DNA from 3 places in the Methylobacterium sp. EM32 genome. Region 1 is predicted to be linked to each of the others. Evidence: predicted binding sites of a transcription regulator. Region 1 holds the regulator's gene; each other region holds the start of a gene.
The links. Region 1 encodes PhoB, which activates phosphate uptake and scavenging genes when phosphate is short. Its sites were predicted from a motif close to TGTCATNNANCTGTCAT; they were not measured.

Region 1 (4,035 bases):
TGAGGGTGATGTCGAGGCCCTTGTCGCCGCGCTCGGCATTGCCGTCGACCGGGGCGGCCGCCTTGCCGTTGAGGTCGGATTGAGTGCGGAAGCGGAAGCTGCGCCCGTCGCCGGTCTCGAAGGTGGTGTTCCGCAGGTCGGAGGTGCGGGTGCCGCTCTCCGAACTCTCCAGCACCGTCACCTGCCGGTACTGCAACGCGAAGCCCTTGCAGGCATCGCCGGTGAAATCGAACACGATCCGGCCGCGGGCGCTCTCGACCGCGCGGGTGCCGGAACTGCCGGACAAGGACAGGTCGTAGACGGCGCGATGGGGCGCGAGGTGCACGGCCTCCGCCGCCACTACGGGCGACGAGAGCGCGAGCAGGACGCACGCGAGGAGTGATCGCATGAGGTCTCCCGGGGCGGCCGTCGGCGCTGGCGTCGGCCCTGTTGGTCCTCTCAAGATAGGCCCCACCCCGGCCCCCGGCAACGTTCCGGGCGCCGGCGATCGCCGGCCGGCCGGCCCGGTGCGTGGCAGTGCGGCCACGCTTGCCGAACAGGGGGCGTGGCGCTGCGGCCACGCTTGCCGAACAGGGGGGCGTGGCAGCGCGGCCACGCTTGCCGAAGACCGGCGGGACAACCCCCGGCTGTCGGGGACCGTTACGGCAGCGCAACCTGCGATCATGCGGCGACCCAGTATCACGGACCCTCCGGGGCGATCCGACAACCCTTTGACAAAAAACGATGATTTCCGGGCGCGATCCGGCACGGCCGCGCCGCGCGCGGCACCGGCAGCGCGACCCGGCCGGGTCCGGACCGCCGGCCGGCCGCGGGGAAAAACCGACTCGGCGGGGGGCGGACTCTTGCGCGGGTGTTAGCCCGTCCTGTAGGTTCACCCCCGTCGCCACCGCTCCAGGCGTGGCGGCGATCACCAGCAGGATCGGACGGAGTCACCGCGCGGCCGAACGGCGTGCCGCTCGCGGCTGCGTGCCGATTCCATGGGTGATGTCGGGGGATTGGAGGCGGCGATGATGGATGCGGGTCCGAGCTGGACGAAGGAACGCGTCGAGCTTCTCAAGCGGCTGTGGAGCGACGGCCGCAGCGCCAGCCAGATCGCCGCCGAGATCGGTGGCGTCTCCCGCAACGCCGTCATCGGCAAGGTCCACCGCCTCGGCTTGGCCGGGCGCATCCTGAAGGGCAACGGCACCGCGCCGACCGGTGGCCGCCGTCCGCGGGGCGAGGGCGAATCCGCGGCTGCGACCGGCGAGACCCCGTCGGTGCTGGCCCCTGCGCCGCCGGCGCTCGCGCTGTATCAGGCCGCATCCCCCACCGACACCACCGCGCTGCCGGAGAGCGTCCGCGTCACCATCATGGAGCTGCGGGAATTCATGTGCCGCTGGCCCATGGGCGACCCGTCGACGCCCGATTTCCGCTTCTGCGGCGACCGCGCCATCACCGGCCTGCCCTACTGCACCCATCACAGCCGCATCGCCTACCAGCCTGCCGCCGAGCGCAAGCGCGACCGCAAGGTCGTCGGGTTCCGCTAAAGGCCCGTATCCGGATGAACGATCCCGGAGGCGGCGTCGCGCCGCTTCCGCGCCGATCCCTTCCGACAGTTCGACGATATCGCTCGAATCCTAACGAATCCTGTCCGGCGGCAATCTGCGGGAAGTCGGGATTTGGCGGAAGCAGGCTTTTCTGGGTTTCTCGACGCCCTGACATCCACCGCGTCATTCCGGGCTCCGCTGCGCGGCCCCGGAATGACGCGGAGGGCGGAGTAACCGACAGCCGAACTCTTCTGCCCGCCGTGAGGACCCAGCCTCACGGCTCCGGCGCGAACATCTCGTCGAACGAGTAGCCGGAGCCGCGCACGGTGCGGATCGGATCAGCGTCGCGGGCGCGGTTGATCGCCTTGCGCAGGCGGCCGATATGCACGTCGACCGTGCGCTCGTCGATGTAGACGTCGTGGCCCCAGACGCCGTCGAGGAGTTGCTCGCGGGAGAAGACCCGGCCGGGGCTCTGCATCAGGAACTCGAGCAGCTTGAACTCGGTCGGGCCGAGATGCAGCTCGCGGCCGTCGCGGCGGACGCGGTGGCTGACCCGGTCGAGCTCGATGTCGCCGGCGACCAGCAGGTCGGCGACGTGGGCGGGCTTGGAGCGGCGCAGCAGCGCGCGGACCCGCGCCAGCAGCTCCGGCACCGAGAACGGCTTGACGATGTAATCGTCGGCGCCGGTGGCGAGCCCCCGCACCCGGTCGCCCTCCTCGCCCCGGGCGGTGAGCATGATCACCGGCAGCCGCTCGGTTTCGCGGCGGGCGCGGATGCGCCGGCAGAGCTCGATGCCGGAGAGGCCGGGCATCATCCAGTCGAGGAGGACGAGGTCGGGGACCTGCTCGCGCAGGCGGATATCCGCCTCGTCGCCCCGGGCGACGGCGTCGACCTCGAAGCCCTCGGCCTCGAGGTTGTAGCGCAGGAGGAGGGTCAGCGCCTCCTCGTCCTCGACGATCAGGATGCGGGTACTCATGCGGGGCACTTCGGGTGAGGTCCGGCGGCGGAGGCCCGCCGGGCGTCACGCCCGGCGAGCCTGCGAGCCATCAGGCCTCCGGCTGGGGATCGAGGGTGGCGAAGCTCGAACGGTCGTTCTTGGGACGATCGGTCGGCAGCGTCTCCCCGGTGGCGAGGTAGTGGATGGTCTCGGCGATGTTGGTGGTGTGGTCGCCGATGCGCTCGACGTTCTTGGCGCAGAACAGGAGGTGCGTGCAGAACGTGATGTTGCGCGGATCCTCCATCATGTAGGTCAGGAGCTCGCGGAACAGCGAGGTGTAGAGCGCGTCGATGCCGCCGTCCCGGGCCCAGACGTCGAGGGCGACGACGGTGTCCTGGGTGGCGTAGGCGTCGAGCACGTCCTTGAGCTGGCCCTGGACCAGCTCGTTCATGTGCTCAACGCCGACGACGATCTTCTGCAGCTGGACCTGGTCGGCGATGGCGACGACGCGCTTGGCGACGTTTTTGGCCAGGTCGCCGATGCGCTCGAGGTCGCCCGAGACGCGGATCGCCGAGATCGTCTCGCGCAGGTCGACCGCCATCGGCTGGCGCTTGGCGATGAGGAGGATGGCCTTCTCCTCGATCTCACGCTGCAGCCCGTCGAGGCGCTGGTCGACGGCGATGACGCTCTGGGCGAGGGCGGTGTCGCGGCGCAGGAGCGCCTGGCCGGAATCGGCGACCATCTTCTCGGCGATGCCGCCCATCTCGGCGATGCTGCGCCGCAGGTTCTGCAGCTCCTGGTCGTAGGAGGTGACGATGTGGTTCGACATGAGGGCTGACTCCCCGCGATGAGGTGGAGTGTGTGACGCGCCGGCCCGGCAGGTCCCGGGCCGGCGGGATGAGTCCGGGAGCCTCAGCCGAACCGGCCGGTGATGTAGTCCTGGGTCTGGCGCTTCGACGGGTTCATGAACAGCCGGTTGGTCGGCCCGAACTCGATCAGCTCGCCGAGATACATGAAGGCGGTGAACTGCGAGATGCGCGCCGCCTGCTGCATGTTGTGGGTGACGATGGCGATGGTGAATTCGCCGCGCAGCTGCTCGATCAGCTCCTCGATGCGGCCGGTCGAGATCGGATCGAGGGCCGAGGTCGGCTCGTCGAACAGGATCACCTCCGGGCGCTGCGCCACGGTGCGGGCGATGCACAGGCGCTGCTGCTGGCCGCCGGACAGGCCCATGCCGGACTGCTTGAGCTTGTCCTTCACCTCGTCCCACAGCGCGCCCTTGCGTAGGGCCTCCTCGACGCGGACGTCGAGGTCGGCCTTGCCGAGGCGCTCGTAGAGCCGGATGCCGAACGCGATGTTGTCGTAGATCGACATCGGGAACGGGGTCGGCTTCTGGAACACCATGCCGACCCGGGCGCGCAGCTCGTTGAGGTCGATCGACGGGTCCAGGATGTTGCGGCCGTCGAGCAGGATCTGCCCCTCGGCGCGCTGCTCGGGATAGAGGCTGTAGATCCGGTTGAAGGTGCGCAGCAGGGTGGACTTGCCGCAGCCCGACGGCCCGATCAGCGCCGT
Region 2 (4,035 bases), on a different contig from region 1:
AGTGCCAGGGCGACCACGACCTTGACCCAGGTCGGGATGTAGCGGGTGCCGTCGTCGAGGGTGCGCTGATAGTCCTTGAGGGTCCTCTTCTCGCTGTCGGAGAAGGGCGAGTGCTCGCCGGTGAGGAGCCGCACCGCGTCGCCGGCGAGGTACATGTCGTTGCGCAGGTTCTGCGTCGCCGCCGCCGGCACGTGCCGGATGGCGCCGTAATTCCTCACCTCGGTGGCGATGTCGTCCGCGAGACCGGCCAAAGCCGCGAGGCTGTCGGGCGCCGCGAGGGCTTTGGCCGGCGCCTGCGCCTTCAGGGCCTCCCCGATCCGGGTTCGGGCCCCGGCGGCGTCGGGCGTTGCGGCGGAGGCGGCGTGGTCGCGAAACACCCGGCTCGCCGCTTGCGACCCCTCCACGAAGGCCGGCGTGCTCGAATCCGGCATGGTGCGGTTGAGCGCGTAGGCCGTCGGCGCCGCGCCGATCAGGATCAGCATGATCAGCCCCATGCCCTTCTGGCCGTCATTGCCGCCATGGGCAAAGGACACGCCGGTGCAGGTCAGGATCAGGAGGCCTCGGATCCAGAGCGGCGGCGGCGCCTCGCCCTCGGGCGCGCGGTAGAGGTCGGGCCGGCGCACCAGGCGCTTGAGCGCGAGGAGCAGGCCTGCGGCGCAGACGAAGCCGACAAGGGGGCTGAACAGCAACGATTTGAGCACGGTCAGCGCCTGCCCCCAGGCGACGCCGGAGGCGGTGTGGTCGGGCGCCATTAGCTGGTTGGCGAGGCCGACCCCGATCACCGAGCCGATCAGCGCGTGCGAGGAGGAATTCGGCAGGCCGAGCGCCCAGGTGCCGAGGTTCCACACGATCGCGGCGAGCAGGAGCGCGAAGATCATCGCGTAGCCCGCCCCCGAGCCGACCTGGAGGATCAGTTCCACCGGCAGCAGCGTCACGACGCTGTAGGCCACCGCGCCGGTCGAGGCCATGACGCCGAGGAAGTTGAACGCGCCCGACCAGACCACCGCGACGACGGGCGGCATCGCATGGGTGTAGATCACCGTCGCCACCGCGTTGGCGGTGTCGTGGAAGCCGTTCACGAACTCGAAGGCCAGCGCGATCACCAGGGCGAGGCCGAGCAGCGCGAAGGCCCCGATGGCGAGCGGCGGCTGGCCGGCCCGGTGCATGTCGGCGACGAGGTTGTAGCCGCCATAGGCGAGGCCCGCGGCCAGCACGGCGAGGAACCCGAGTGTCGCCGCCGGATGCAGCCGATGGTCGAGGCGCGGCCCGGAGCGGGCGTGACCATGCGCCGCGCCGGCGCGATCGGGGACGAGGGCGGCGTCGGACATGGCGGCCTCGAGGCAAACGCGCGGCGGCGGGGGTCACTCAAGGATAGGACGCGTGGATGGCAAGTCGATGACGCCGCGAGGCCGGGCCGGAGCCGGCACGGACACCCTCGCGGCTGTCGAAAACCACGCGTAAATGCTTAGGGGGCTTGCGTTCTGCGAGACGCAACCCCAAATTCACACGATCACCGCTGCCCTTAGCGACGCGTGTGCGCACGGGTCTCGAGGAATGCGGATCCCATGGGGTGGAGAATCCGGTGACGGACCTGCCCGCCACGAACCGGCCCGGCGCCCTTCTGGTCGAGGGTGACGGAAGGCCAGCGAGTCAGTACCCGATGAACCAGCTCGTGCGCATGTCGCATATCGTGACCGCAGACACCGTCGAGGAGCCCTCTCCGAGCCTCCGGGTTCCGTTCGCCCAGTCGGGCGCCTTCGTGTGCAAGTTCATCATCGGCGAACCGAACGATCGTGCGGTCTGCTGCGGTGCGCCGGTGCAGGACGGCAAGAGCTGGTGCGCCTTCCACCGCCGGATCGTCTTCGAGCCGACCCGGCCGGGGCGGCTGCGATAGCAGAGCCCGGCCGGGACCGCTACCCCGTCCCGCGCCGTTTTCGGCCCTTCTCCTCTCTCAGGCAGTGTCTCAGGCGGCCCGACCGTAGATCGGGAAGGCCTCCTGCCGGCCGCGCAGGGGCTGGCGGCTGACCTCGTGCCACTCCGTCCCGGAGACCCGGCCCGCATCGAGCGCGGCCTGCGACACGAGCGTGGTGGTCCCGAAGGTCTTGGTCGCCTGTTCGAGCCGGGCCGCGACGTTGACTGCGTCGCCGAGCACGGTGAATTCGAGCCGGTCGTCGTCGCCGACCACGCCGACGAACACCTCGCCGCAATGCACCCCGATGCCGATCCGCACCGGGGGCTCGCCCGATCCCGCGTTCCACTCGGCCACCAGGGCCTCCAGCCGGCTCGCGAAGGCGAGGGCCTGGGCGGCCGCGTCGTCCCGCGCCTCCGGCACGCCGAACACCACGAGCGCGCCGTCGCCCATGAACTTGTCGATCACGCCGCCGGTCTCGCGGGCGGCCTGAGCGACGCAGCGGCGGAAGCCCGTGACCAGGATCGCCACCGTCTCGGGATCGGCCCGCTCGGCGATGGCGGTGGAGCCGCGCATGTCGACGAAGGCGATGGCCGCGTGCCGCCGCTCGCCGAGCCGCAGTCCGCCGCCCCGCTCCATGCCGCCGCCGCGCTCCAGGAGCGGCGCCAGCTCGGCGGGCAGGAAGCGCGACAGGGCGGCCCGCCGAGCCGCCTCGCGCAGGGCCATGACCGCGAGCAGCGCCATGATGCCGACCGACACGACGCTGCCGATCCCGACCATCGTCTCGATCCGGTGGGCGTGCTTCTGGTAGCCGACCAGCAGGTCGTCTTCCTGGGCGCGCATCGTCTCGATGATCCGGCGGATCTCGTCCATCTCCGCCTTGCCCTCGCCGGCCCGCACCAGGGCCAGCGCCCCGTCGCGGTCGCCGGCGCGGTCGAGGGCGAGCGTGCGGTCGAGCTCGATGAACTTGCGGGCAATGGCGGGGCGCAAGGCGCGCAGTCGCTCTTCTTGAGTCTCGACGCTGCGCAGCTCCGCTTCCAGCACCGGCAGCTCCGCGGCGATCCGGGCCTGCCCAGCGGTGTAGGGCACCAGGAAGGCCGGATCGCCGGTGAGGAGGTAGCCGCGCTGCCCGGTCTCGCTGTCGAGGAGGTCGGCCAGTACCTGCATCAGGGTCCGGTCGACCGACAGGGTGTGGGTGATGCGGTGCTGAACGCTGCTCTGCCAGGCCAGCAGCAGCCCGTTGGCGGAGCCGACGAGCAGCAGCAGGGCCGCCCCCGCGACGGTGAGCCCAGCCCGGCCGCGCAAGGGGCCGAGCCGGACGGGGCCGAGCCGCGACGAACCGAGCCGCGCGAGGAGCGGCCGACGGGCCGGGAGGCTTGGCGTCGGGTCTGCGGTCATGTCGGTCTGTCCGGCGCCGGGCGCGGACGGGCCCTCGGCTCCGGGCGATATGGGACGATTCCCGCCGGCGGCCATCGACCGGCCGGCCTACTTCGGACTGACGTGGGGTTGCTGGGGGATTGTCCGGGGAAAGAGGTGGCGTGCATTCTCTCTTCCCCCCCTCTCGTCCCGTGCGAACTGGTTCGAGAAGAAAGGCGCGATCCCTCCTCTCCCCGACAGATCCCGGGCTTGCCCGGGATCTGCAAGCGACAGACGAAGTCGGGTAAGCCCGACTTCTCGCGGGGAGAGGGCCGTGCTCCCGTTCAGGGGGCGCGGCAAGCCCGAAGGGCGAGGGTGAGGGGGTGTCTCCGGATGAGGCTCCTCCGGAGACACCCCCTCACCCTCGCTCCGGCTGCGCCTCCGCTCGCCGCGTCACCTGAACGGTGACACGGCCCTCTCCCCGCCCGCGGGGAGAGGAAAAGCCCGCGCCTTTCTTCGCCCCAGGCAGCCCCAGACCTCACGCCTGTCCCGCCGCCCGGCGCCGGGCCGGCATGCCGCCCTCCGCCCGCGGCTCCTCCCGGAGCCCGCCCGGCTCGGCGAGCGGCGCCACGATGGTGCAGACCACGCCCTCGCGCGGAAAGCTCAGGCTCACCGTGCCGTCGAGCTCGCGGGCGAGGCTGCGCTCGATTAGGCGTGAGCCGAAGCCGGTGCGGGTCGGGGGGACGACCGGCGGCCCGCCGCGCTCCTGC
Region 3 (4,035 bases), on a different contig from region 1:
CCGAGACGCAGGCCGCGGGAATTCTCGGTCGGCGGCTTGTTGGTCAGTTCCTTGATCGGCACTTCGAGCGCCGGGTTCTTGGCGTAGAAGCCGTCCGCCTTGGACTTCTCGTAGGCGGCCTTGGTGATCGGCATGTAGCCGGTGGTCTGGTGCAGCTTCGCCTGCCGGTCGGTGTCGGACAGGAAGCTGAAGAACTTCGCCACGCCCTTGTACTCGTCGGGCTTCTTGCCGCCCATCACCCACAGCGAGGCGCCACCGATGATGCTGTTCTGCGGCGCGCCCGGCACGTCGGGATAGTAGGGCATCGGCGCCGAGGCCCAGGCGAATTTCGCCGCGCCCTTGACGTTGCCGTAGGAGCCGGACGACCCGAACATGATCGGGCACTCGCCGGCGGTGAAGCGGCCGAAGCCGCTGTCGTAGCGGCCGGAATAGTCGAAGGACTTGTCCTTCTGCGCCTCGGCCAGGTTGGTCAGGTGCTTGACCTGGAGCGGGCCGTTGATCTCGAGCGTGGTGTCGAGGCCGTCCATGCCGTTGGCCTTGGTGGCCACCGGAACGTTGTGCCAGGCCGAGAGCTGCTCGATGTTGAGCCAGGTGACCCAGGTGGTCGAGAAGCCGCAATTCGGGAAACCGTTCTGCGTCAGCTTCTTGGCCGCGGCAAACAGCTCCGGCCAGGTCTTCGGCGGCTCGGAGAGGCCGATCGCCTTCAGGGCGTCGAGGTTGGCCCACATCACCATCGACGACGAGTTGAACGGGAACGAGAGCATCTCGCCCTTGGTCGTCGAGTAGTAGCCGGTGATCGCCGGCAGGTAGGCATTCGCGTCGAACGGCTCGCCGGCATCCTTCATCAGCTGGTAGACCGGCTTCACCGCGCCCTTGGCCGACATCATCGTGGCGGTGCCGACCTCGAACACCTGCATGATGTGCGGCGCTGTGCCGGCGCGGAAGGCGGCGATGCCGGCATTCAGCGTCTCGCCGTAATTGCCCTTGTAGGTCGGCACCACCTTGTAGTCGCTCTGCGAAGAATTGAACTCCTCGGCGAGGCGGTTGACCGCGTCGTTGTTGGCGCCCGTCATCGCGTGCCACCATTGCAGCTCGGTCACGGCGAGCGCCGGGGTGGCGGCGGCCAGGCCGAGGCCGGCGAGCGCGATGCGGATGGTCGTGGTGGGGGCCATCGGGTGTCCTCTCCTCGTGTGCGGCCCCTCATGCGGGGCCCGCGTGACACTCCGACGACAGGAGCGCCGGGGGGTACGCGGCCCGCACCGTCTCGGCGGCGGGCGCTTGTTAGTAGCTGGCTAAGCACAGCCTTGCCGGGTGGGCAAGGGAGGTCGTGAGCCGCTGTTCAATCTCACTGACAGAATGCAGACCCTCCAGGTCATCCCAGGGCTCGGCGCATCCGAGAACCCGGGATGACAGGGAGGGTATCGCTGCTACGGCCGCGGCCTGTTGCGCAGGGCCTGGATGGTCGTCGTCGGGGTGATCGCCTCGGGATCGATCGGGCAGTGCAGGATCGCCGGCAGGCCGGATGCGATCGCCCGCGCGAGCGCCGCCGGAAAATCTTCCGTTCGCTCTACCCGCTCGCCGTAGCCGCCGAAGGCCTTGGCGTAGGCGGCGAAATCGGGATTGCGCAGGGCGGTGCCGGAGACGCGGCCGGGATATTCCCGCTCCTGATGCATCCGGATCGTGCCGTACATCCCGTTATCGACCAGGATGATGATGACCGGCAGGTCGTACTGGACCGCGGTGGCGAAGTCCTGGCCGTTCATCAGGAAGTCGCCGTCGCCCGACACCGCCACCACGGTGCGTTCCGGCAGGAGCCGCTTGGCGCCGATGGCCGCGGGCACGCCGTAGCCCATCGAGCCCGAGGTGGGCGCAAGCTGGCCGTCATGGGCCCGGAACGGCCAGAAGCGGTGGACCCAGGTGGCGAAGTTGCCGGCCCCGTTGCACAGGATCGCGTCCGCCGGCAGCGTCTCGCGCAGATGCGCCATCACGCCGCCGAACTGCAGGGTGCCGGGCGTGGTGATCCGGGTCGGGTCGCTCCAGGCCAGGTAATCGGCGTGCAGCGCCTCGGTGCCGGCGGCCCAGGGCAGGGCGCGGGGCGGCTGCACCGTCTCGATCGCTGCCGCGAAGGCGGTGGGACTCGCGTTGATCGCGAGCGCCGGGCTGTAGACCCGCCCCAGCTCCTCCGGATCCGGGTGGACGTGGACGAGCGTCTGGCGGGGCCCTGGAATGTCGAGGAGCGTGTAGCCCTGCGACGGGATCTCCGACAGCCGGCCGCCGACGAGGAGCAGAAGGTCGGCCTCCTTGATCCGGGCGAGCAGCTTCGGGTTGACGCCGAGGCCGAGATCGCCGGCATAGCAGCGGTGATCGGCCGGGATCATGCCCTGGCGCCGGAACGAGCAGGCGACGGGGAGCGAGAACAGGTCGGCGAAGCGGGCGAAGCGCCGCACGGCCTGCTCCGACCAGCGGCTGCCGCCGAGGATCGCGAACGGCTTCTCGGCCTTCCCCAGGAAATTCTGGAGCTCGACCATCTGGGCCAGCGCCGGATGGGTCTCGACCGGCCGGAAGGCGGGCGCGTCCGGCACGCTCGCGGTCTCGGTCAGCATGTCCTCGGGCAAAGCGATCACCACCGGGCCGGGCCGGCCGGCGGTGGCGACGTGGAAGGCGCGGGCGATCAGCTCGGGCAGCCGGTCGGCGCTGTCGATCTCGGTCACCCATTTGGCGATGGTGCCGAACACCGCCCGATAGTCGAGCTCCTGGAACGCCTCGCGCTCGCGCGCCGCCCGCTCGATCTGGCCGACGAACAGGATCATCGGGGTCGAATCCTGCCGGGCGATGTGCAGGCCAGGCGCCGCGTTGGTGGCGCCGGGGCCGCGGGTGACGAAGCAGATGCCGGGTTTGCCCGTCAGCTTGCCGTGCGCCTCCGCCATCATCGCGGCGCCGCCCTCCTGCCGGCAGACCGTGAGGCGGATCTGCGCGTCGTGCAGCGCGTCGAGCACTGCGAGGTAGCTCTCGCCCGGCACGCAGAAGATGTCGCCGACGCCGTGGCGGGCGAGCTGGTCCACCAGGATCTGCCCGCCGGTGCGGGGGCGGGGGGCGTCGGTCATGGGGCTGGTCCTCTGTCGTATAATCTTCTTGCGCGCTTTTCAGGCTTACGTCCCGAGGTACTCGGGCGCAGCCAGCCTCGTACCGACGCTGCGCGCAAGACCCGGTTCGGCCTGTGCGTCACGGCTTGAGAATCCGCGCCAGCGCGATCACCGATCCAATGACCGCGAGGATCTGAAAGCCGATCAGTCCCACAACCCATTTGATGGTCTCGGTCTTGGCCGCCTCGATGCGCGCCTCAAGGCGCATTTCAGATTCTCGTGAACTTGCCCTGACGGCATCGACGTCGGCCTTCGCGCTAACCCTCAACGCATCGATGCTCGCCTTGACGGTGTCGAAATCGGCCCTCGTGTTGGCCCGCAGCGCCTCGACGCTCGCCTTGACGGTATCGAAATCGGCCCTTGTGTTGGCCCTCAGCGCTTCGACGCTCGCCTTGACGCCTTCAATATCCGACTTCGTGCCAACCTTCAGCGCGTCGATGCTCGCCTCGACGCTCTTCAGGTCTGCCTTCGTCGGAATGTCGCCCTGGATCGCCTCGACCAGGGCATCAGCCAGACCCTCGGCCTGCTCTGGCGGCATCTTCGCCCGATCTCGCAACGTGCGGGCGAACTTGAGCGTATCGAACGCAATCGCGGTCATATCGCGGTTCAGCTATCTTCCGGGAGGCTCGTACCAACCAACATAGCAGTCTGCGCCGGCCTTGGCTCGCGCCGCCGACGCCGAAGATGCCCCTCACCCACCCCAGGCCGGATCCGCCAGCACGCTCGCTGTATGATCCCCCACCTGCGGCGAGGCGGTCTCCGCCGCCATCGGCACGCCGTCGATGACGATCGGCGAGCGCACGCTCGGGATCGTGCCGCCCTTCGCCCGCGGATCGGGCAGATCGACGCGCAGGCCGCGATGCAGCACCTGCGGATCTGAAAACACCTCGGC

Region 2: ABZT49_RS04055 (inorganic phosphate transporter) is a predicted target of PhoB. The motif match lies at 1,385-1,401, and genes of this name have one in related genera.
Region 3: ugpB (sn-glycerol-3-phosphate ABC transporter substrate-binding protein UgpB) is a predicted target of PhoB. The motif match lies at 1,216-1,232, and genes of this name have one in related genera.

What each region holds. Positions count from the first base shown of each region.
Region 1 is NZ_JBEXZS010000005.1:22,750-26,784, forward strand. It holds gene ABZT49_RS01095 (cell envelope integrity EipB family protein) at 1-388, opposite strand, end outside; gene ABZT49_RS01100 (GcrA family cell cycle regulator) at 1,008-1,526, shown strand; gene phoB (phosphate regulon transcriptional regulator PhoB) at 1,801-2,502, opposite strand; gene phoU (phosphate signaling complex protein PhoU) at 2,573-3,292, opposite strand; gene pstB (phosphate ABC transporter ATP-binding protein PstB) at 3,376-4,035, opposite strand, start outside.
Region 2 is NZ_JBEXZS010000024.1:7,908-11,942, reverse strand. It holds gene ABZT49_RS04055 (inorganic phosphate transporter) at 1-1,328, opposite strand, end outside; gene ABZT49_RS04050 (GcrA family cell cycle regulator) at 1,661-1,894, shown strand; gene ABZT49_RS04045 (CHASE3 domain-containing protein) at 1,964-3,307, opposite strand; gene ABZT49_RS04040 (PAS domain S-box protein) at 3,804-4,035, opposite strand, start outside.
Region 3 is NZ_JBEXZS010000277.1:6,796-10,830, reverse strand. It holds gene ugpB (sn-glycerol-3-phosphate ABC transporter substrate-binding protein UgpB) at 1-1,172, opposite strand, end outside; gene ABZT49_RS34000 (thiamine pyrophosphate-binding protein) at 1,428-3,104, opposite strand; gene ABZT49_RS33995 (coiled-coil domain-containing protein) at 3,223-3,741, opposite strand; gene ABZT49_RS33990 (CaiB/BaiF CoA-transferase family protein) at 3,835-4,035, opposite strand, start outside.